4 regions of the Streptomyces sp. NPDC046977 genome follow, and region 1 is predicted to be linked to each of the others. Evidence: riboswitches for the same ligand, from Rfam matches in the RefSeq annotation. Region 1 holds a riboswitch; each other region holds the start of a gene.
What was found. Region 1 has a riboswitch for cyclic di-AMP ahead of ABZ883_RS27145 (transglycosylase family protein). Riboswitches for the same ligand answer to the same signal wherever they lie in the genome.

Region 1 (5,139 bases):
CCACGATCTCCTGCAGCGCGCCGACGGTCTCCGGGGTGTGGAGCCGCCGTGCGTGGAAGGCGATGTTGCCGCCCCAGTTCCGTTCCGCGGACATCGTGGACGTTCCTTTCCGTCGTGCGGCGCCCGGCGTGCCGTGCGGCCGCCGGCCGAACGGCCCCACCAGGGGTGATCGGCGCCGATGAGGATCGTACGCCGCCTCCGTGCCGGCGGGCCGGGCGCCCGGCACCGGAGGCCGCACGGGGCGGCCGGGGTGCCGGGCGGCGGGACCTGGGTCAGGCGACCGTGCCGGACTTCGCGATCTCGACGCGGGCGCTGGGGGTGCCGCTGCGCGAGCCGAGCGACTCGATCTTCTTGACGATGTCCATGCCCTCGACGACCTCGCCGAAGACGACGTGCTTGTTGTCCAGCCAGTCGGTGACGATGGTCGTGATGAAGAACTGCGAGCCGTTGGTGTCCTTGCCCGCGTTGGCCATCGACAGCTGGCCCGGCTTGGTGTGCTTGAGCGTGAAGTTCTCGTCGGCGAACTTCGCGCCGTAGATGCTCTTGCCACCGGTGCCGTTGCCGGCGGTGAAGTCGCCGCCCTGGAGCATGAAGTCCGGGATGACGCGGTGGAAGTGGGAGCCCTCGTAGCCGAAGCCGTTCTCGCCGGTGGCCAGCTCGCGGAAGTTCCGCGCGGTCTTGGGCACCACGTCGTCGAAGAGGGTGAAGACGATCCGTCCGGCGGGCTCGCCGTCGATCGTGATGTCGAAGTACACGTCGTTGTTGCTCATGCCGACATTTTCACATCCCCGGTCACCGCTGCCGACCGCGCCCCGCGCGGAACACGCAGTTGACCAGCCGCGCGGCGGTGCGCATACCATCCGGGACATGCCGGAAACCGTGACCTTGCAGGGCGGACACGTCCGTCTGGAGCCGCTCACCGCGGACCACGCGGACGGGCTGCTGCGTGCCGCCCAGGAGTCCCGCGAGACCTATGGCTTCACCATGGTGCCGGACGACCTGCCCGCGATGCGGCGGTACGTCGAGGAGGCGCTGGCGGAGCAGGTCACCGGTGCCGCGCTCCCGTTCGCCGTGGTCGACACCGCGCGCGGCGCCGTGGTCGGCTCGACGCGCTTCCTGGACCTCGACTACTGGTCCGCCGTCCCGGCCTGGCCCGCGGGCCGCACCACACCGCGCCCGGCGGGGGCGCCCACGGTCGCCGAGATCGGCAGCACCTGGCTCTCCGCCTCGGCCCAGCGCACGCCCTGCAACACCGAGGCCAAGCTGCTGCTGCTCACCCACGCCTTCGAGACCTGGGGCGTGCTGCGCGTCACCTTGAAGACCGATGCCCGCAACGCCCGCTCGCGTGCCGCGATCGAGCGCATCGGCGGACGCTTCGAGGGCATCCGCCGCGCCCATGTGCGCGCGACCGACGGCACCGTCCGCGACAGCGCCTACTACTCCGTCCTCCAGGACGAGTGGCCGGGTGTGCGCGACGCTCTGCGGGGCCGCCTCCAGGGGTCCTGACGGGCGGGACCCCCGGGGCGGCGACGCCTGCGGGAACTACGGGATCTCGACGCCCGCCTCGGCCGACAGACGGTCGATCTCGGCGAGTTCGGCCTCGGTGAGGGGCTCCGCGTCCAGGGCCGCGAGGTTCTGGTCGAGCTGCGCGACGCTGCTCGCGCCGATGAGCACGGAGACCACCCGCGGGTCGCGCAGGACCCAGGTGAGGGCGAGCTGCGCGAGGGTCTGGCCGCGTTCGCCGGCGAGCTTGTTGAGGGCGTGGAGCAGGGTCAGCTTCTCGTCGGTGAGGGCGTCGCGCTTGAGGAAGTGGCCGAGCGCCATCCGGGAGTCCGCGGGGACGCCGTCGAGGTAACGGTCGGTCAGCTGGCCCTGGGCGAGCGGCGAGTAGGCGATGAGAGCGGTCTCGGTCTCCCCGACGGCGTCGAGGACGCCCGCCTCGGGTCCGCGCTGCAGCATGCTGTACGCGGCCTGGTGGATCAGCAGCGGGGTACCGAGTCCGCGCAGGATCTCGGTGGCCCGGCGGTGGGCGTCCGCGGGGTAGTTGGAGATGCCCGCGTACAGTGCCTTGCCCTGGCGGACCGCGGTGTCCAGGGCGCCCATGGTCTCCTCCAGGGGCGTGTCCGGGTCGAAGCGGTGGGAGTAGAAGACGTCGACGTAGTCCAGGCCCATCCGGCCGAGGGACTGGTCCAGGGAGGCCAGCATGTACTTGCGGCTGCCCCACTCGCCGTACGGGCCGGGCCACATGTCGTACCCGGCCTTGCTGGCGATGAACAGCTCGTCGCGGTACGGGCGCAGGTCCTGGGCGAAGAGGGTGCCGAAGTTGGCCTCGGCCGAGCCGGCGGGCGGGCCGTAGTTGTTGGCGAGGTCGAGGTGGACGACCCCGCGGTCGACGGCGCGGCGCAGCACCGCGCGCTGGGTCTCCAGCGGCGAGGTGTCGCCGAAGTTGTGCCACAGGCCCAGGGACACGGCGGGGAGCAGGACCCCGCTGCGGCCGGTGCGGCGGTACTGCATGGAGGCGTAGCGGTCTTCGGCGGCGAGGTAGGGCACGCGGGGGCTCCCGGTCGAGGTGTGGGTACGGCGGTGCACTGAGGTGTCGATGTAAGAAAATGTTCGGGATTGGGAGGCTACCCCTGGGGGTTCCGCGCTGTCACCCGGGTTCCGGGCCCCATGGCGCCTTCCTGGAGGGCGGGTTGGAACGCCCCATGTCCTGTCTTATCCGGCATCGAGGGTCGTAAGCGGACATATGTATCCACAGTGCATGCGTAGGCAATAGGTGCGTGATGGGTGTCACGCGGCGAACACGCTGCGGCGCCTCGCGGCGACCGAGCGTCGATTTATGCCCCCCATATTCACCACTCGTGTGCGGCCGTTCGCCCGGGGTCATCAATTCGCCTACACAGAGCGGACACATCTCACGTAACGTCACGGAATTCATTGATCGACTTGCCGGTCGGCAATTGCTGTGATTCAGGACCTTGCCGGGGCGCGATTGCGTCGTTTAGCTTCCAAGTCCCGCAGGCCGGATGCCGGCGGGAATTCTTCCGAGTGGAACGCCTAATCCTGCCGCCACTCGTAAGCCGGATGACAAGACCGCACGGCAGGAGCGGGGGACCCAGGTAAGTGCCGTTCCGTGTCACGGGACGGCTTGGGGTGAAGTCGCAGCGACGTGCCTTTGTTTGGCATGCCTCCATGCGGCCGGGCATCTCCAGCCCGAACCCGACAGCTCACCTCGTAGGCGTCGGAGAGGAATTCCCCATGCCCGCAAAGGGAAAGCACCGTCGTCAGCGGACCAACCGTTTCGTCCGCATCGGCGCATTCGCCGGCACCACGAGTGCCGCGATTGCCCTTCCGGTTGTCGGCGCCACCGGTGCCCATGCCGCTCCGGTGAGCGTCTGGGACAAGGTCGCCCAGTGCGAGAGCACGAACAACTGGTCCATCAACACCGGTAACGGTTTCTACGGCGGCCTCCAGTTCACCCAGAGCACCTGGGCCGGCTTCGGCGGCACCAAGTACGCCGCCCGCGCGGACCTCGCGACCAAGGCCGAGCAGATCGCGGTCGCCGAGAAGGTCCTGGCCGTCCAGGGTCCGCAGGCCTGGCCGGTGTGCGGTCCCAAGGCCGGTCTGACCAAGGACATGGCCGACACCTCGGCCACCCCCGAGAGCGTCGCCGGCACCACCGCCCCCAAGCCCGCCACCCCCGCGAAGGACACGACGGCCGGCAAGCCCGCCGGCTCCTCCTCCAAGCCGGGCACCGGCGGCAGCTACACGGTCGTCGGCGGAGACACCCTCTCCTCCATCGCGGACGCCCAGGACGTGGCCGGCGGCTGGCACGAGCTCTACGCCGCCAACCGGTCCGTCATCGGTGGCGACCCCAACCTGATCCGCCCGGGCCAGGTCCTGGCGCTGAGCGGCAAGGTCAAGGTCGCCCTCCCGGACAAGCCCGCGAGCACGCCCGCGCCGGCCAAGCCCTCCACCTCGTCCGCCTCCGGCTACACGGCCCCGCTGGACCACGTCACGCTGGGCACCCCGTACCACCAGGCCGGCTCCATGTGGTCGAAGGGCTACCACACCGGTGTCGACTTCATCGCCTCCACCGGCACCAAGGTGAAGGCGATCGCCTCCGGCACCGTGGTCTCCGCGGGCTGGGGCGGCTCGTACGGCAACCAGGTCGTCATCAAGCACGCCGACGGCAAGTACTCGCAGTACGCCCACATGTCCTCGCTGTCGGTCTCGGCCGGCCAGACCGTCTCCGAGGGCCAGCAGCTGGGCCTGTCGGGCGCCACCGGCAACGTCACCGGCCCGCACCTGCACTTCGAGGTGCGCACCACCGCGTCGTTCGGCTCCGACATCGACCCGCTCGCCTACCTGCGCGCGCACGGCGTCAGCGTCTGAACAACCTGACTGCCCGTCATCCGGCGGTAGTACGTGCCCTGTTCCCCGCACCGCGGGGGCAGGGCACGTGCCGTTGGCGAGTGACCGAAAACGGATCGAATATTTCCATTTCTGGTTTCCTCTCGATCGAACGATCAGTAGCCTCTGAGCCACGCGGCCGTCCCCACGGAGCCGTGCCCTGATCCCGACGAGCTGGAGCCGTTGATGGAGCGTCCCGCCTGGGCCCCCCAAGGCATCGACCTGTCCGTCCCGAGCGTGTCGCGCATCTACGACTACTACCTGGGCGGATCGCACAACTTCGAGGTCGACCGGGAGGCGGGGCGGCGGGCCATCGAGGCCTTCCCGGGCCTGCCCAAGATCATGCAGGCCAACCGCGCCCTCATGCGCAGGGCCGTGCGCTTCGCGGTGGACGAGGGCATCACCCAGTTCCTCGACATCGGCTCCGGCATCCCCACCTTCGGCAACGTCCACGAGGTCGCCCAGGCCGCGGACCCGGCCGCCCGCGTGGTCTACGTCGACCACGACCCCGTCGCGGTCGCCCACAGCCGCGCCGTGCTCGACGGGCACGAGAACGCCGCGATCGTCGCCGCCGACCTGCGGTCCCCGCGCGACATCCTCGACAGCGAGGAGACCCGCCGGCTGCTGGACCTCGACCGCCCGGTGGCGCTGCTGCTGGTGGCCGTCCTCCACTTCGTCGAGGACGCCGACGACCCCGCCAAGGCCGTCGCCGAACTGCGCGACGCG
Region 2 (5,139 bases), on a different contig from region 1:
ATCGTGCTGCTCGGCACACCCATCGACGACACGTCCGCCAACGACGTCATGGCGCAGCTGATCCACCTGGAGGCCGCCGCCCCGGAGCAGGACATCTCGCTCTACATCAACTCCCCCGGCGGGTCGCTCACCGCGATGACCGCGATCTACGACACCATGCAGTTCGTCAGCTGCGACGTCTCGACCGTGTGCGTCGGCCAGGCCGCTTCGGCCGCGGCCGTGCTGCTGGCGGCCGGGACGCCGGGCAAGCGGCTGGCGACTCCCCGTTCACGTGTACTGATCCATCAGCCCTCCTTCGCGGAGGTCGTCCAGGGCACCACCGCCGACCTCGAGATCCAGGCCAGGGAACTGCTGCGCAGCCGCGACCAGTTGGAGGAACTGCTGGTACGGCACACCGGCCGGGACCCGGAGCGGATCCGGGCCGACATCGAGCGCGACACCGTCTTCGACGCCCCGTCCGCGCTCGCGTACGGACTGGTGGACCGGCTCACCGTCAGCCGCAAGGGCGACGGCGGGACCGGCCCGCGCGCCGTGCGGTGACCGGCCGTGGTGCCCGAACTGCCGCCGCTGCCCGCGCTCACCCGTGCCGAGGGTGAGCTCATCGACACCTATCTGGAGGTCGTGGATCTGCTGGGGAGGATCAATCCCGCCCGCGTCAGGGACACCTATGGCGCGCTGCGGGCCGCCCAGGCCCTGGCGGGGCGCGCGGCGGAACTGCGCGACGCGCTGACCACGATGCATCTGCGGGGGGAGCACGAGCTGCACACCACGACGATCGGGCGCGCCCTGCGCGTGCTCGACGGGGAGCGCAGAACGCGCCTGGTCACCCTGCCTCCCTCGCAGCGTGACTGATGGCCCGTCACCTTGAGTGGCGCTCAGATCCGCCTCTTGCGCGGCCCGTCGGGCCCCGCCGCCGGCGCGACACGAACTCACACCGAATGGACTCGCCCGATCGTTGTACGTGGCGTCGACACACGATCGGTCCCGACTTGCGCGCCTCGGCCGCACACATCCGGAATTTGCCGCTCCATCGCAGGTGTTCGACTGGTTTCGAGTCGTCAGGTGAGGCTTCCGAGCCCGGAGTCCACCCGAATAGGTGAGTCGTGAAGAGACTCACATTCGACCGGATGAGTTATGTCCTGACCGGTTCTGTGAGTGACCATCCCTTCGACGACAAGCCCCCGTCATCCGGCGGGGCGGTCCGCGCGGACGCCGAGTCCTGCCGCCGTCGCGGACGCCAGGTCGACACCGAACGCAACGGCAGGAGCGGAGGACCCGAGTACGACGGGACCGGCCCACGGGCCGATTCCTTGGGGTGAAGCCGCGTCAGCGGCCGGGCATCTTCGCCTGCCCGAACCCGACAGGTCATCCTTCGCAGGCGGACGACGAAGGGTTTGCGCATGATCGCGCCATCAGCCATGTCCGCGGTTCTCACCCGGTTCGGGGCGGTCTCCGCCCTCACGGCGGCCGCCGTCGCCGGTCCCGCGGTCCTGCCGGACATGGCCCAGCACGCCGACGCCGCCACGATCCGGGCGGAGGCACTGAAGGTCGCGGCCTCGAAGAAGGGCGCTCCGTACCGGTACGGTGCCACCGGCCCGCGCAGCTTCGACTGCTCGGGCCTGACGCTCTACTCGTTCAAGAAGGTGGGCAGGAAACTGCCCCGCACCGCCGCGGCGCAGTACAACAGCACACGGCACCTGCACAGTTCCGACCGCACCCGCGGGGACCTGGTGTTCTTCCACTACGGGAGCAGCATCTACCACGTCGGGATATACGCGGGCCACGGGAGAATCTGGCACTCCCCCAAGCCGGGCGGCCGTGTGCGCCTGGAGAAGATCTGGACCCGCAGCGTCTGGTACGGCCGTGTGAGGTGACCGCCCGCCGCGGGGCCCGGGCGCGCCCGCCCAGGGGTCCCGCGGCTCCCTCGGCCACCGCTGGGTGGGGGGAAGGTGACGACAGGTCGTAGCGTTGCGCCCATGACGTTGCCGCGCCTGCTCGCCGACGCCGCCCGGGGCGTCTTCCCGCCCGCCGACGGGTCGGTGACGATCGTGCCCCAGCCCTCGGCACGCGACGCGGGCGTCATCGCCTTCACGGCGCACAGCGTGGTCTTCGCCGACACCGACCCCGCTCGGATCCGGTCGCTGCTGCCGCCCGGTGACCTGTCGGCGCCGCTCAACCCGCCGTTCCTGACGGCGCTGTGCGGGCTGCTGGGGCGCCGGGTGAACAACATCGACCTGCTGGCGACGGCCACCGCCCTGCCCGGTCCGCCGCCCGGCCCCCCGCTCGCGCTGCGGGAGACGGCCGCCCGCGAGCACCCCCGTGCCGCGCGGGCGCTGTCGCACCGGGACGAGGTGCGGGTCTGGACGGTGCCCGGCGGCACCGTCCTCATCGGGCGCGGGGTGGCCGGTCGCTGGGAGATGGCCGTCGAGGTCGAGCCCGCGGCGCGCGGCACCGGTCTCGGCCGCCGCCTGGCCCTGGAGGCGCGCCGGCTGGTCCCGGACGGCGGGACGCTGTGGGCCCAGATCGCGCCGGGCAACGCGGCGAGCGTACGGGCGCTGCTGGCGGCCGGCTTCACCCCCGTCGGCGCGGAGGTGCTGCTCGTACCCGGCCACGGCTGACCGGCGGGCGGCCCCGTCGCGCGTTCACTCCACGGGGGCGGGCGCCGCCACCCACGGCAGGGTGATCCAGACGGTCTTGCCGCCCTCGACGGTGGGGGTGACATGGAGCCGGCCCCCGGCCTCGGCGGTGAGATGCCGGATGATCACCATGCCGCGGCCGTTGTCCTGCTGGACGGCGGCCGGCAGCCGCTGGGGCCAGCGCGGATGGCTGTCGGTGACCCCGATCCGCAACTGCTCGTCGCGGTCGAGCCGGATGTCGAGGGTGAAGGTAGGCGACTGGCCGAGGGTGTGCAGGACGGCGTTGGTCGCGAGTTCGGAGACGATGAGCCGGACGGCGTCGGCGGGCGACGAGTCCTCCGTCATCCCCCACTCCACCAGCAGGTCGCACACGTATCGACGGGCCGCGGGTACCGAGGCAGGGTCGCTCGGCAGGGTGACGGATACTTCCTGATGGTCTGCCATGGCGACGCTGTCCCTTTCCCGCCGTGACCGGGACTCCGGCACGCGCCTGTCCGGGCCGCACGCCCGGGCCGCCGGGAGCCCGTACTTCCCATACGGTGCCCACCGGCTTCCACGCGCCAGAGTGCCACCTATCGTGCCGTCAAACCGGTGCCACCACAGCTATATGCATATATCTGTCGCCCAAAGCGGTGAACTCTGCTACGAGAGAACGTATTTGCGCGGCAGACTTCGCCCGGGGACCGGCGGAGCATGCCGGGAACCAGGAGGTACACAGTCATGCAGCAGGTGCCGGCGGTCCGCCGCCGCAAGATCGGCTCCGAATTGCGCCGTCTCAGGGACACGGCCGGCCTGACGAGCGGAGAGGTCGCCCTCCGCGTGGGCTGGCACCAGTCCAAGGTGAGCCGCATCGAGACCGGCCGCAGCGGTGTGCGACCGGAGGACGTGACCGCACTGCTGGACGCGTACGACGTCCGCGACCAGCGGCTGCGCGACATGCTGGCGGCGCTGGCCGGGGGCGAAGGCGCCCGGCGCGGCTGGTGGCACGAGTACCGCGAGGAACTCCCGGACACCTACCGGGACTTCATCTCCCTGGAGACCGACGCCTGCCGCGCCCGCACGCTGGAGACCACCGTGGTGCCGGGACTGCTGCAGACCCCCGACTACGCCCGCGAGCTGACCCGTTCGGTGCTGCCCCACCTGGGCCCGCGGCAGATCGCGACGCTGGTGGACGTGCGCATCGCGCGGCAGGCGGTGCTGCGCGCCTCACCGCCACTGGAGCTGTGGGCGGTGCTCGACGAGGCGGTGCTGCGGCGCCGGGTGGGGGGACCGGAGGTGATGGCGGCGCAATTGAGCCATCTTGTGGAGCTCGGTTCCCTGCCCCATGTGCATCTGCAGGTGCTGCCTTTCTCGGCCGGTGGTCATATCGGCGTCACGGGGCCTTTCGTCATCTTCTCGTTTCCGCGCATTGCTGATCTGGATGTTGTCGTTCTCGACCAGTTGACGAGTAGTCTCTATCTGGATCAGGAAGAGGACATCAGGGCGTACGGTGCCGCTTTCAACCGACTGCGCTCCCACGCCCTGTCGAGCGAACAGTCGCTGACCTTCATCAGCGGCATCGGCAAAGGCGCGTAAGGAGGCACACCCCCATGTCCAGCGCACTGCCTCAGTACGTTTCCTCCAGTGCGTCCCTGTTCGGAATGAATTGGCGACGCAGCAGCTACAGCACGGCGGCGAACAACTGCGTCGAGACGGCCCTCGTCCCCTCGGGGCCGCTCTCGGGACAGCTCGCCGTACGCGACTCCAAGGATGTGCGCGGCCCGGCCCTGCTCTTCACCCCCACCGAGTGGAACGCGTTCCTGGACGCCGTGCGCACGGGAACCCTGACCGGGCGCCCCTGAGCTCAGCGGCGTGGCGGCGCCGTACGGACGATCGTCCCGACGGCGTCGCCGATCTCCCGGTCCGTCAGGTCGGCGCGCGCGGTCAGCCGCAGACGGGAGATCCCGTCCGGCACCGACGGGGGCCGGAAGCACCCCACGGCGAGCCCCGCCTCCCGGCAGTCCGCGGCCCACTGGACGGCCGCCTCCGGCGAGGGCGCCCGCACCGACACCACGCACGCGTCCGGCGCGGTGGCCTCCAGGCCCGCGGCGGCAAGCCTCTTGTGCAGTTCCCGGGCCACCTCACGCGCCCGCGCGGCGCGGTCCGGCTCCCGGCGCAGCAGCCGCAGCGCCCCCAGCGCGGCACCCGTGGCCGCCGGCGCCAGACCGGTGTCGAAGATGAACGTCCGCGCCGCGTTGACCAGATGCCCGATGACCCGGGCCGGGCCGAGCACCACGCCGCCCTGACTGCCCAGCGACTTGGACAAGGTGGCCGTGCACACCAGCCCCGGCGCCCCGGCGAGCCCGGCGGCCGCCGCCGCCCCCCGCCCGCCGTCACCGAGGACGCCGAGCCCGTGCGCGTCGTCGACCAGCAGGGCCGCTCCCGCCTCCGCGCAGGCCGCGGCCAGTTCGCCGAGCGGGGCCGCGTCGCCGTCGACAGAGAAGACGGAGTCGGTGACGGTCAC
Region 3 (5,139 bases), on a different contig from region 1:
ACACGGCCCGCGCGGCCCGGGCGTTGGGGGCCGCCGCGGGCGCCAGGGCCGCGCGTGAGCCCGCGGAGACCGCGCGGCCGGCCCGGTCGCCGGAGCGGGCCGTGCCGTGGCCCCCGTCCGCCAGGACGGCGGCGCGCCGGCCCGCGGTCAGCCCGTCCAGCAGGCGCTGCGCGGAGGCCAGGCGCTCCTGCACGGTCCGCTTGTGGCGGGCGAGCTCGGCGCGGGACCGGCGCAGTTCGGTGAGTTCGGTGCCGGCCTCGGTGCGCAGCTGCTCGATCTCGCGCTTCTGGGCGCCGAGGGCGTGCAGCGCGGCGTTCTGACGGCTGCTCATGCGGTCCAGCACCCCGGCCCGTTCGAGGTACTGGTCCGGCGAGGAGGCGAGCGCGAGCTGCATCGCCGGGTCGACACCGCCGGAGCGGTACTGGGCGGTGGCGATCGACCCGAGGCCGTCGCGGGTGCGGTTGAGCCGCTCGGTCCTGCGGGCGAGTTCGTCCTGGAGGTCGTCGATCCGGTGCTGGACCGTGTCGGCCTTCTCCTTCGCCCCGTTGTACCGCTCGGTGGCCTGCTCGGCCTCCTCGTAGAGCCGGTCCACCCGGGCCTTGGCCTCGGAGGTGGTCAGCCGGGGGTCGGCGTGCCCGGTCTCACCGAACATCGTCACCGAAGCCGCTCCCGCGATGGCGAGGGTGGCGGCCGTGCGCGCGGTGGAGCCGGTGAGGGTGCGCTCCTTGGGCTTTCTGTGCGACGCCACGCGCCGTCACTCCTTCCGGGCTGCCGGGCCTGCTGCCCGCGGCCCGGCGGCGGACGGACGGGGAGCCGCGCCGCCGCCGGACCTTCGGCGGGGGTGGCCGATGCCGACGACGAGTCCCGCCGGCAGTGGGGATCGGCCACCTGGGGCAGGACGCTAAACCTGTGCGTCGCCGGGCGGCGGGGGAGTGTGCGGGACTGGTCCGATTCGGCCGCTACCTGTCGGCCGATGACCGCTGTTCGACGGGTGACCTGGTCGCTTGCGGTCCAGCCGTGACCGATGTGCCGGAAGGGACCCACCTCGGTGCCGGGTGCTGATACGGGCCTGGCTAGGGTCCTGAGCCATGGAAGCAACCATCGGCCTCGTCGTCGGCCTGCACATCATCGGCATCGCCGCCCTGCTCGGCGGCTTCCTCACCCAGATGAAGGCCATGGGCCGCGGCGAGGCGCGCTTCGTGCCGGGCATGCTGCACGGGGCACTCACCATGCTGGTGACCGGCGCCCTGCTGGTCGGCCTGAACCAGGCCGACGACCAGCCGGTGAACAACGTCAAGATCGGCCTGAAGCCGGCCGTACTGGTGGTCGTCCTCGGCCTGGTCTACGTCAGGCGCGACGACGAGAAGGTGTCGGCGGCGGCCTTCGGCACCGTGGGTGCGCTGACCACCGCCAACATCTTCATCGCGGTGCTCTGGACCTGAGCCCCTTTGCGGGGAGGCGGGGGGACTCAGGCCATCCGGGCGTAGCCGTAGATCGGCATCTCGGTGATGGGGGCGACCTTCACCACAGTGCCCGTGTGAGGCGCGTGGATCATTTCGCCGCCGCCGATGTAGAGGCCGACGTGGGTCACGTCCGAGTAGAAGAAGACCAGGTCGCCGGGTTGGAGCTGGTCCGCGGTGACGCGGGTGCCGAAGTCGACCTGGTCGTAGGTGGTGCGGGGGATGGAGACGCCCGCGGCGGCCCAGGCACCCTGGGTCAGGCCCGAGCAGTCGAAGGAGTTGGGGCCTGTGGCGCCGTACACGTACGGCTTGCCGAGCTGGGCGTGGGCGAAGGCGATCGCCTTCTCGGCCTTGGCGGCGTAGCTGCCCGAGGCCGTCGAGGACGAGGTGCCGCCCCCGGCGGACGAGGTGCCCGAGGCCGTCCCGGCCGCCTCCTGTGCCGCCTTCTCCTTCGCGGCGATGGCCTTGGCCGCGGCCGCGGCCTCCTCCTCCTTCTTCTTCTCCAGGGCGGCCAGCCGCGCCTTCTCCTGGGCGGTCAGGGTGTTGAGCAGCTGCTGCGCGGCGGCGAGCTTCTGCTTGACCGTCCTCTTCTCCGCGGCCAGCCGCGTCTGCGCCTCGGTGAGCTTCGCCAGACTCTGGACGGCCTCCGTGCGCTTCTGCGTGGTCGCCGCCTGCTGCGTGCGGAAGTCCTCCATCGCGTGTTCCTGGCGGTCGGACAGGCGGTTCATCAAGTGCGCCTGGTCCAGGAACTGCTGCGGGTCGGAGGTGAGCAGGAAGGTTGTCGTGCTGTCCAGGCCGCCGCCGCGGTACTGCGCCGAGGCGTACTCGCCGATCGTGCGGCGGGCGTCGTTGAGCGTCTGCGTCCTGCGGGCGACCTGGTCGAGCAGTTCGTCCGCGTGCGTGCGCTGCTTCTCGGTCTGCTCCTTGGCGCCGTTGTAGCGCTCGGTGGCCGCCTCGGCCTGGTGGTAGAGGGCGTCGACCTTGGCCTTGACCTCGGTGATGGACGGCTTGTCGGGGGAGGCGGGCGCCGCGCTGGCGCTTTCTCCGAAGAGGGTGACGGTCGCCAGTGCGGCGGTCGTCAGCCCCACGGCCGTGCGCGGGCCGGGGACGGTGAGCATGCGGGGGCGCGGCTTGCGGTGCGTCGCCAAGGCGGACGGCTCCTTCCGTGGACCGCCTACCGGGTTAGCTGTCGGGTTCGGGCTTCGGAAGGCCGCCCTACGGTCGTCCGGGCACGTGTGCGGTGTGCCCGTACGGACCGATTCACCCCAAAGTGGTGGGTCCCCGGCTCCGGCGGTTGCCGGACTCAGCGGAGGCGGCCGTGACGGCTCGGTCGCCGCCGTTCGGTGCGGACCGCCTGAGGGGGCACGGTAGTCAACTGGGGTGGCTCCTGGGAAGGCTGGTGTTCGAATTGTCCGCAATCATTTCGTGACCTTTACGCAGCCGGGCCGTTGTCCGGCTCCCCGGACGGGCCGGGAGGGGGTCCGGCGGCACCGCGGCGTGTGTCCCGCGGGCGACCGGCACCCGGAAGCGGCGCACCGCTGTCGGTCCCACCGCCTAGACTCGGGAGGCGATGAGCAGCCTCTTTGACGACAGCTTCCTGGCCGGCTTCGAACCGAGGGAGGAGCACCCGCCGCCGCCCCCCGAGGAGGAGGCCGAGGCGGTTCCGCACGACCTCTTCGAGGGACGGTTCGACGCGCCCGCCGACCGCGACGCGTACTACCGGGACGGCGCGCCGCGCCCCGCCGTCGACCCCGCCGCCCTGCTGGAAGGGCTCAACGAGCAGCAGCGCGCCGCCGTCGAGCACACCGGCTCCCCCCTGCTCATCGTCGCGGGCGCCGGCTCCGGCAAGACCCGGGTGCTCACCCACCGCATCGCCCACCTGCTGGGCGCCCGCCAGGTGCACCCCGGCCAGATCCTGGCGATCACCTTCACCAACAAGGCCGCCGGCGAGATGAAGGAGCGCGTCGAGCAACTCGTCGGCCCGCGCGCCAACGTGATGTGGGTCTCCACCTTCCACAGTGCCTGCGTCCGCATCCTGCGCCGGGAGTCCAAGAAGCTCGGCTTCACCTCCAGCTTCTCCATCTACGACGCGGCCGACTCCAAGCGCCTGATGGCCCTGGTCTGCCGCGACCTCGACCTGGACCCCAAGCAGTTCCCGCCGAAGTCCTTCAGCGCCAAGGTCTCCAACCTCAAGAACGAGCTCATCGACGAGGAGACCTTCGCCGGCCAGGCCGAGAACCCCTTCGAGAAGAAGCTCGCCGAGGCCTACGCGATCTACCAGTCGCGGCTGCGCGAGGCCAACGCCCTCGACTTCGACGACATCATCATGACCACGGTCAACCTGCTCCAGGCCTTCCCCGACGTCGCCGAGCACTACCGGCGCCGCTTCCGGCACGTCCTGGTCGACGAGTACCAGGACACCAACCACGCCCAGTACACGCTGGTGCGCGAACTGGTGGGAACGGCGAGCGGAGACGCGCAGGAGGGCGGCGAAGGGCCGGCGGAGCTGTGCGTGGTCGGTGACGCCGACCAGAGCATCTACGCCTTCCGCGGCGCCACCATCCGCAACATCCTCCAGTTCGAGGAGGACTACCCGCAGGCGCGCACGATCCTGCTGGAGCAGAACTACCGCTCCACCCAGAACATCCTGTCCGCCGCCAACGCCGTCATCGAGCGCAACGCCTCCCGCCGCCCGAAGAACCTGTGGACGGAGGCCGGCCAGGGCCCGGTCATCACCGGCTACGTCGCCGACCAGGAGCACGACGAGGCGCAGTTCATCGCCGACGAGATCGACCGGCTCACCGACGCCGGCGACGCCCGTCCCGGCGAGGTCGCGGTCTTCTACCGCACCAACGCGCAGTCCCGTGTCTTCGAAGAGGTCTTCATCCGCGTCGGCCTGCCGTACAAGGTCGTCGGCGGAGTCCGCTTCTACGAGCGCAAGGAGGTCCGGGACGTCCTGGCCTACCTGCGGGTGCTCGCCAACCCCGAGGACACCGTCCCGCTGCGCCGCATCCTCAACGTGCCCAAGCGCGGCATCGGCGAGCGCGCCGAGGCCATGATCGACGCCCTCGCCTCGCGCGAGCGGATCTCCTTCCCCGCGGCGCTGCGCCGCGTCGACGAGGCCTTCGGCATGGCCGCCCGCTCGGTCAACGCCGTCAAGCGCTTCAACGAGCTGCTGGAGGAACTGCGCACGATCGTGGAGTCCGGCGCCGGACCCGCCACCGTCCTGGAGGCGGTGCTGGAGCGCACGGGCTACCTGGCCGAGCTCCAGGCCTCCACCGACCCGCAGGACGAGACCCGCGTCGAGAACCTCCAGGAACTCGCGGCGGTGGCCCTGGAGTTCGAGCAGGAGCGCACCGAGGAGGAGCCCGGCACGCTCGCCGAGTTCCTGGAACGCGTCGCGCTGGTCGCCGACTCCGACCAGATCCCCGACGACGAGGAGGGCGGCGGTGTCATAACGCTGATGACCCTCCACACCGCCAAGGGCCTGGAGTTCCCGGTGGTCTTCCTGACCGGCATGGAGGACGGGGTCTTCCCGCACATGCGCGCGCTCGGCCAGACCAAGGAACTGGAGGAGGAGCGCCGCCTCGCCTACGTCGGCATCACCCGGGCGCGGCAGCGGCTGTACGTCACGCGGGCGAGCATGCGCAGCGCATGGGGCCAGCCGTCGTACAACCCG
Region 4 (5,139 bases), on a different contig from region 1:
CCGAGCACGCCTGGCGGTTGCTGCGCCGCGCTGAGAACGGGGACGCGCCGGGCGACGACCTGCGGGCCCGGCTCGGTTCCGCGGTGGGCCACGACATCGCGTACGTCACCGGCCGGCACACCCGGATCGGGACCGGCCGGGTGGTGGGCTGGACGCTGTACGAGCACGCGTTCCTGCTCGCGAGCGGCGAGGAGCTCAGCCTGTGGGAGGTCGAGCACACGATGACGCCCGACGGGCGGCCGGTGTGCGAGGTCTACGTGGACGAGACGGTGGCCTGCGACTCGGCGGACGTGCGGATGGAGGCGCTGTAGCGCCCTTCCCGGCCCTCGCAGTGTGGCCGCGTGCCCCTGGGGTGCGCGGCCATCTCCCGTTGCGGGCGCTCCGCAGCCGGGGGAAATTGGGCGTAGAGGGAAACGGGAGGTTCCCATGACGGTCCTGGCGGAGGTCGAGTTCCCGGGCGTGACGGCCCTGCAGTACGAGGAGGCCAATCACCGCGCCGGATTCGGCCCCGACCATCCGCCCGCCGGGTTGCTGGCCCACGCCGCAGTGATCACCAATGACGGTCTGCGGATCGTGAACGTGTGGAATTCCGCCGAGGCGCTGGAGGCCTACCTGCTGATCATGATGCCCGCGGCCAAGGAGTCCGGGTTCCCGGAGCCGAGCGGGCCGCCGAGGGTCTCGGAGCTCTACAACTTCCTCGTGCCGTAGTAGTCCGCCGGAGTACGTCCGCCGCAGTACGTCCACCGGACAACGGACCGGCGGCCTGGTGTCGGGGGTGCCACCAGGCCGCCGGGGTCCGTGCGTACGACGTTCTTCTCAGCTCATCGGGTCACGGGTTCATGCCCATGCTGCGCAGCCACGGCATCGGGTCGATCGGGTCGCCGCCGCCGGGGCGGACCTCGATGTGCAGGTGCGGGCCGGTGACGTTGCCGGTCGCGCCGACGCGGCCGATGGTGTCGCCGGTGGAGACCTTGCCCGAGGTGACCAGCATCGAGGAGAGGTGGCAGTACCAGAGCTCGGTGCCGTCGTCGAGGGTCAGGATGATGCGGTAGCCGTACGAACCCGCCCAGCCGGCCTCGGTGATGGTGCCGCTGTGGATGGCCTTGGCGGGGGTACCGGTGGGGGCGGCGAAGTCCTGGCCGGTGTGGGTGTTGGCCCACAGGGAGCTGGACTGCCCGAAGCTCGCGGTGAGCGTGTACGAGGTCAGCGGCAGGGTGTAGCTCTTGGCGAGTTCGGCCAGGCGCGCGGCCTCGGCCTTCTTCGCGGCTTCCTCTGCGGCCTTCTTCTTCGCCGCGGCCTCCACGCGCACCTGCTGTGCGGCGGCGGCCTTGGCCGCCTTGGCGGCGGCCTCCTGCTGCGCGGCGGTGCGCGCGGCGAGGTCGGCGGCGTTCCGCTGCTGCTGGGCCTGGTCGAGGATGCGGGCGCGCAGCGCCTCGCCGGCGCCGGGGGTCAGGGCCTGGGCCACGGGCTTGGCCGTGGGCTCGCTCTCGAGCAGGCCGCCGATCCCGGGCACCTTGGAGACCTCGGGCATCTTGGGGAGGGAGACGGGGAGCGGGTTCTTGCCCTCGGCGGTCGCGACACCGCCGACACCGAGCACGGCCACGGCCGCGACGCCGAAGACCGCCGAACCGCGGCCCAGGGTGCGCTGCTTGGCCACGCGGTGCCGGCCGCGGACGGGGGCGGTCGACTCCTCGGTGGGGTTCCACGGCTCGGTGGCCGGCTCCGGCTCGCCGAACGGAGGGAGCGGCTGGGCGGTGTTCGTGTCCCGGGTGTCCGCCTCATGGGCGGGGCCGGTCTCGCGGACGCCGTACGCCTCGTCGAGGAAGGCGGCGGCCTCGACCGCGCTGCGCGGCTCGGGCACGGGGGCGACCGGCGTGAAGGGGGCGACCGGCTCGACCGGTTCGGCGGCGGGCTCAGGGGCGGCGGCGAGTGCCTCCTCGACCCAGCCGGCGGCGAAGTTCCACTCCGCGGTGTCCCAGCCGTCTATCGCGTTCTTCGTCGGCGGAGTCTGCTCGGTGGCCGGGGGGTTCCAGCCGGCGGCCATGTTCCACTCGGCGGTGTCCCACTCGGGGTTGGCGTACCCGGTCGTTTGGTGCTGTTGTCCGGGTATCAGGGCAGGCTCGTTCGACGCCACGCGGGCGCACTCCTTTCCTTCCTTCTCGCCTACCGGGTTAGCTGACGGGTTCGGAGCAGGAAGGTCTCCTACGAGGACTGTGCGAGCCCCCCGATTCACCCCAGGAAGTGGTTCCCCGGTTCCCGCGGACGGGATTCGGCAAGCGCACGGCGCCACCCTGGCGGGCGACGGGTGACCGCGCTGCGTTATCGAACGTTAATAGAGGCGGCACCCAATTCCAAGCCGCTTCGGCGAGTTCACAGCGGGAATCTATAGGGATGGAACGGTCAGAGGCGGACATTCCGCTGTGACTGCCGTGACCAACGAGATATGTGAGTGTGCATCAGTCGTTATGCGGAAGGGAGTGATCTGCTCACGAGGAGTGAGGATCAGCCCCGGGTCCCGGCCACCCAACACCCGCCCCCGGAAGGCGCCGAGAGGTCGCGGAGCACCGTCCGCGCCGGAGCGCCTTCCTGGCCTGCGGTGCACTTCACGCCACCCGTGAGGCCGGAAAGCGGTGGGGCGGACGGCCGCTGTTCGGGCCCTCGCGGAGCGCGGCGCCCGCCACGGAGGCGCGGGGCGTGCGGCGACGGGGGTCGCGGACCCGGCGCCGAAATTCCCCGGGCGTCCCACGGGTCACACGACGGCGCCGTGACCCTCGTCACTCTTGACACGCAACGGCTGCGTATGCGTGGGGCTGACGTGGCATCGAAAAGTGGCAGAACCGGGGCATAGCGGCCGTCGTGACGAGCCATAAGAGGCCATCGGACGCTGATGTGCCGTCAATGACGTGACCACTGAGGCCCGCGGCCGCCCCTCGGAGGAAGGCGCGCGGCCGGAGCCCGGTCCCGGGCGGCGGGGAGCCCCCACGCCCCCTATGCGACGGCCGCGCGGGTGCGTCATCATGCCCGAGTACGGCGGATTCGCCCGATCTTGGAGGCTGGCATGAAGCTGGGCAAAGCACTGGCCAAGGGCTACGCGGAGGAGACCGGCGACGAGCCGCCCGGTGTCGCGAAGGAGATCGACGTCGCGGCAGAGGTGACGGCCCGGACCGCCTCGTCGGCGGATGTCACGGCCGCGCAGGAGCCCGAGAGCGCCGAGGCCGCGGCCCGGTGAGGTACGGGCGCCGCTTGCCGGAGGAGCGGCCGGCGGTGCCGCCGACCGGCTGGAAGCTGGCGTTCCCCATGCTCTCCGCGGACGGCACGCGCGTCGGCTTCCGGGGCGTCTCCCTCGGTGGGCGCATCGTGTACGGCGTGCTCGACGACGCCCGGTGCGGCTACGGGAGACGGCACGCCAGCCCCGCCCGGGGCTGCGACTGCGGCTTCTACTGCCTCCACACGGCCGCCGAGGCGCAGGCGCTCACCTGCGCCACGGACTGCGGTGACGCGGTGATCCTCCAGGTCAGCGTGCTGGGCGCGTACACCCGGTACGAACGCGGCATGCGCTACGCCCGGCAGCGGGTGCGCACCGTCCGCATGGCGGCCTGCCGCTGCGGGCGTCCGGCACGCGTCTTCGTGCGCGACGGCACGGGCCTGCCCGGCTGGCGCACCCTCCAGGGCACCTGCCGCGCCTGCGCGGCGGGCCTGTGGGTGCTGGACCCGGCGGACTTCGGCCGGCTCGCGGGCCCCGGCGTCAACGTCACCGGTGAGGCCCCGCTCCCCGCCGACGGCCCGCCGTTGCGGCAGGAGCTCGCCGCGGAGGCCGCGGCCCTGCGTGCCCGCCTCGACCACTTCCAGGAACGCCTCCGCCATCTGGAGGAGGGCGTCTAGCCCACGTCCGGCCCGTCTCCCGGGATGCGCCGCCCGGTCCCGTTCCGAAACCCCTCTCGCGCCCCCGACCTGGGCCGGGACGCGGGGCCGGGCGCGTGCATGACCGGCCGCCCATACTGGAGGACATGGAGCACAACGCCGAGCTCAGGGAGTTCCTGCGGACCCGCAGGGCGCGGCTGAGCCCTCAGGATGCGGGGGTGGCGGTCAGCGGCACGGCGCGCAGGGTGCCGGGGCTGCGGCGGGAGGAGCTGGCTCGGCTCGCGGGCGTGAGCACCGACTCGTACACCCGTTTGGAGCAGGGCCGGCAGCACAATGTCTCCGACGCGGTGCTGGACGCCGTGGCCCGTGCCCTGCGCCTGGACGCGAACGAACGGGCCAGCCTCTTCGAGCTGGCGCGGCCGCGGCAGGCCGCCCGCCGCCGCCCGCCCCACCGGCCGCAGCGGGTCCGGCCCGAGGTGCACCGCGTGCTCGATCTGCTGGACGGCCGTTCCCCGGCCCTCGTGCTGGGCCGGCACGGCGACGTACTGGCCTCCAACCGGCTGGCCCGCGCCTTGATCACCGACTTCGACGCGCTCCCGCACCGGGACCGCAACCTGGCGCGCTACCTGTTCCTCGACGAGGCCGCGCGGGACCTGTACCGGCAGTGGGCGGCCTACGCCGCCGAACTCGTGGGCGCCCTGCGCGCGCAGGCCGCGCGGTACCCCGACGACCCGGGCCTGACCGAGCTGGTCGGCGAACTGACCATAAAGAGCCCGGAGTTCCGCGACTGGTGGGCCGACCAGGGCGTCCGGGAACGGACCCACGGCGTCCAGCACTACCACCACCCGGTCGTGGGAGACCTGACGCTCGCCTACGAGAACGTGGTCTTCCCCGCCGACGCCGACCAGTCCATGTGCATCCACACCGCCGAGCCCGGCTCGTCCTCCGAGGCCGCGCTGCAGCTGCTGGCCACCTGGACGGGCGACGAGGCGCTCAGGAACGGCGTCCCGCACCACGAGCGCGACCACCGCTGACACGCGGAAGGGGGGCGGTGCCCGCCGGCACCGCCCCCCTTCCGCGTGCTGACGCGACCGTCAGTCGTCGGCCTGGGCGCCGCTCAGGCGCATGCGGACGATCTGCGGGTCGTGGTCGCTGGCCTGGTCGGCGAACTCGGCGTTGATGTGCACGACGTCGTAGTCGTAGCGACGCAGGTCCGGGCTGAGCAGGATGTGGTCGAGGGACTGGGAGTTGCCCTCGTACACGTAGGTGTAGCGCTGC

Region 2: it holds a riboswitch for cyclic di-AMP, as region 1 does, so the genes downstream of both, ABZ883_RS35930 (C40 family peptidase) here and ABZ883_RS27145 (transglycosylase family protein) in region 1, are expected to answer to the same signal.
Region 3: it holds a riboswitch for cyclic di-AMP, as region 1 does, so the genes downstream of both, ABZ883_RS06180 (NlpC/P60 family protein) here and ABZ883_RS27145 (transglycosylase family protein) in region 1, are expected to answer to the same signal.
Region 4: it holds a riboswitch for cyclic di-AMP, as region 1 does, so the genes downstream of both, ABZ883_RS03085 (M23 family metallopeptidase) here and ABZ883_RS27145 (transglycosylase family protein) in region 1, are expected to answer to the same signal.

The regions. Positions count from the first base shown of each region.
Region 1 is NZ_JBEYWO010000020.1:59,245-64,383, forward strand. It holds gene ABZ883_RS27125 (D-arabinono-1,4-lactone oxidase) at 1-94, opposite strand, end outside; gene ABZ883_RS27130 (peptidylprolyl isomerase) at 273-770, opposite strand; gene ABZ883_RS27135 (GNAT family protein) at 868-1,506, shown strand; gene ABZ883_RS27140 (aldo/keto reductase) at 1,543-2,550, opposite strand; cyclic di-AMP (ydaO/yuaA leader) riboswitch at 3,045-3,254, shown strand; gene ABZ883_RS27145 (transglycosylase family protein) at 3,259-4,395, shown strand; gene ABZ883_RS27150 (SAM-dependent methyltransferase) at 4,600-5,139, shown strand, end outside.
Region 2 is NZ_JBEYWO010000034.1:53,237-58,375, reverse strand. It holds gene ABZ883_RS35940 (ATP-dependent Clp protease proteolytic subunit) at 1-540, shown strand, start outside; gene ABZ883_RS35935 (hypothetical protein) at 547-852, shown strand; cyclic di-AMP (ydaO/yuaA leader) riboswitch at 1,237-1,396, shown strand; gene ABZ883_RS35930 (C40 family peptidase) at 1,401-1,874, shown strand; gene ABZ883_RS35925 (GNAT family N-acetyltransferase) at 1,977-2,618, shown strand; gene ABZ883_RS35920 (ATP-binding protein) at 2,643-3,080, opposite strand; gene ABZ883_RS35915 (helix-turn-helix transcriptional regulator) at 3,357-4,211, shown strand; gene ABZ883_RS35910 (DUF397 domain-containing protein) at 4,226-4,477, shown strand; gene ABZ883_RS35905 (8-amino-7-oxononanoate synthase) at 4,480-5,139, opposite strand, start outside.
Region 3 is NZ_JBEYWO010000003.1:242,047-247,185, reverse strand. It holds gene ABZ883_RS06190 (NlpC/P60 family protein) at 1-748, opposite strand, end outside; gene ABZ883_RS06185 (hypothetical protein) at 1,089-1,442, shown strand; gene ABZ883_RS06180 (NlpC/P60 family protein) at 1,469-2,608, opposite strand; cyclic di-AMP (ydaO/yuaA leader) riboswitch at 2,616-2,779, opposite strand; gene pcrA (DNA helicase PcrA) at 3,031-5,139, shown strand, end outside.
Region 4 is NZ_JBEYWO010000002.1:128,683-133,821, reverse strand. It holds gene ABZ883_RS03095 (DUF6227 family protein) at 1-311, shown strand, start outside; gene ABZ883_RS03090 (hypothetical protein) at 427-708, shown strand; gene ABZ883_RS03085 (M23 family metallopeptidase) at 830-2,134, opposite strand; cyclic di-AMP (ydaO/yuaA leader) riboswitch at 2,146-2,285, opposite strand; gene ABZ883_RS03080 (hypothetical protein) at 3,059-3,229, shown strand; gene ABZ883_RS03075 (hypothetical protein) at 3,265-3,882, shown strand; gene ABZ883_RS03070 (helix-turn-helix transcriptional regulator) at 4,008-4,895, shown strand; gene ABZ883_RS03065 (endonuclease/exonuclease/phosphatase family protein) at 4,956-5,139, opposite strand, start outside.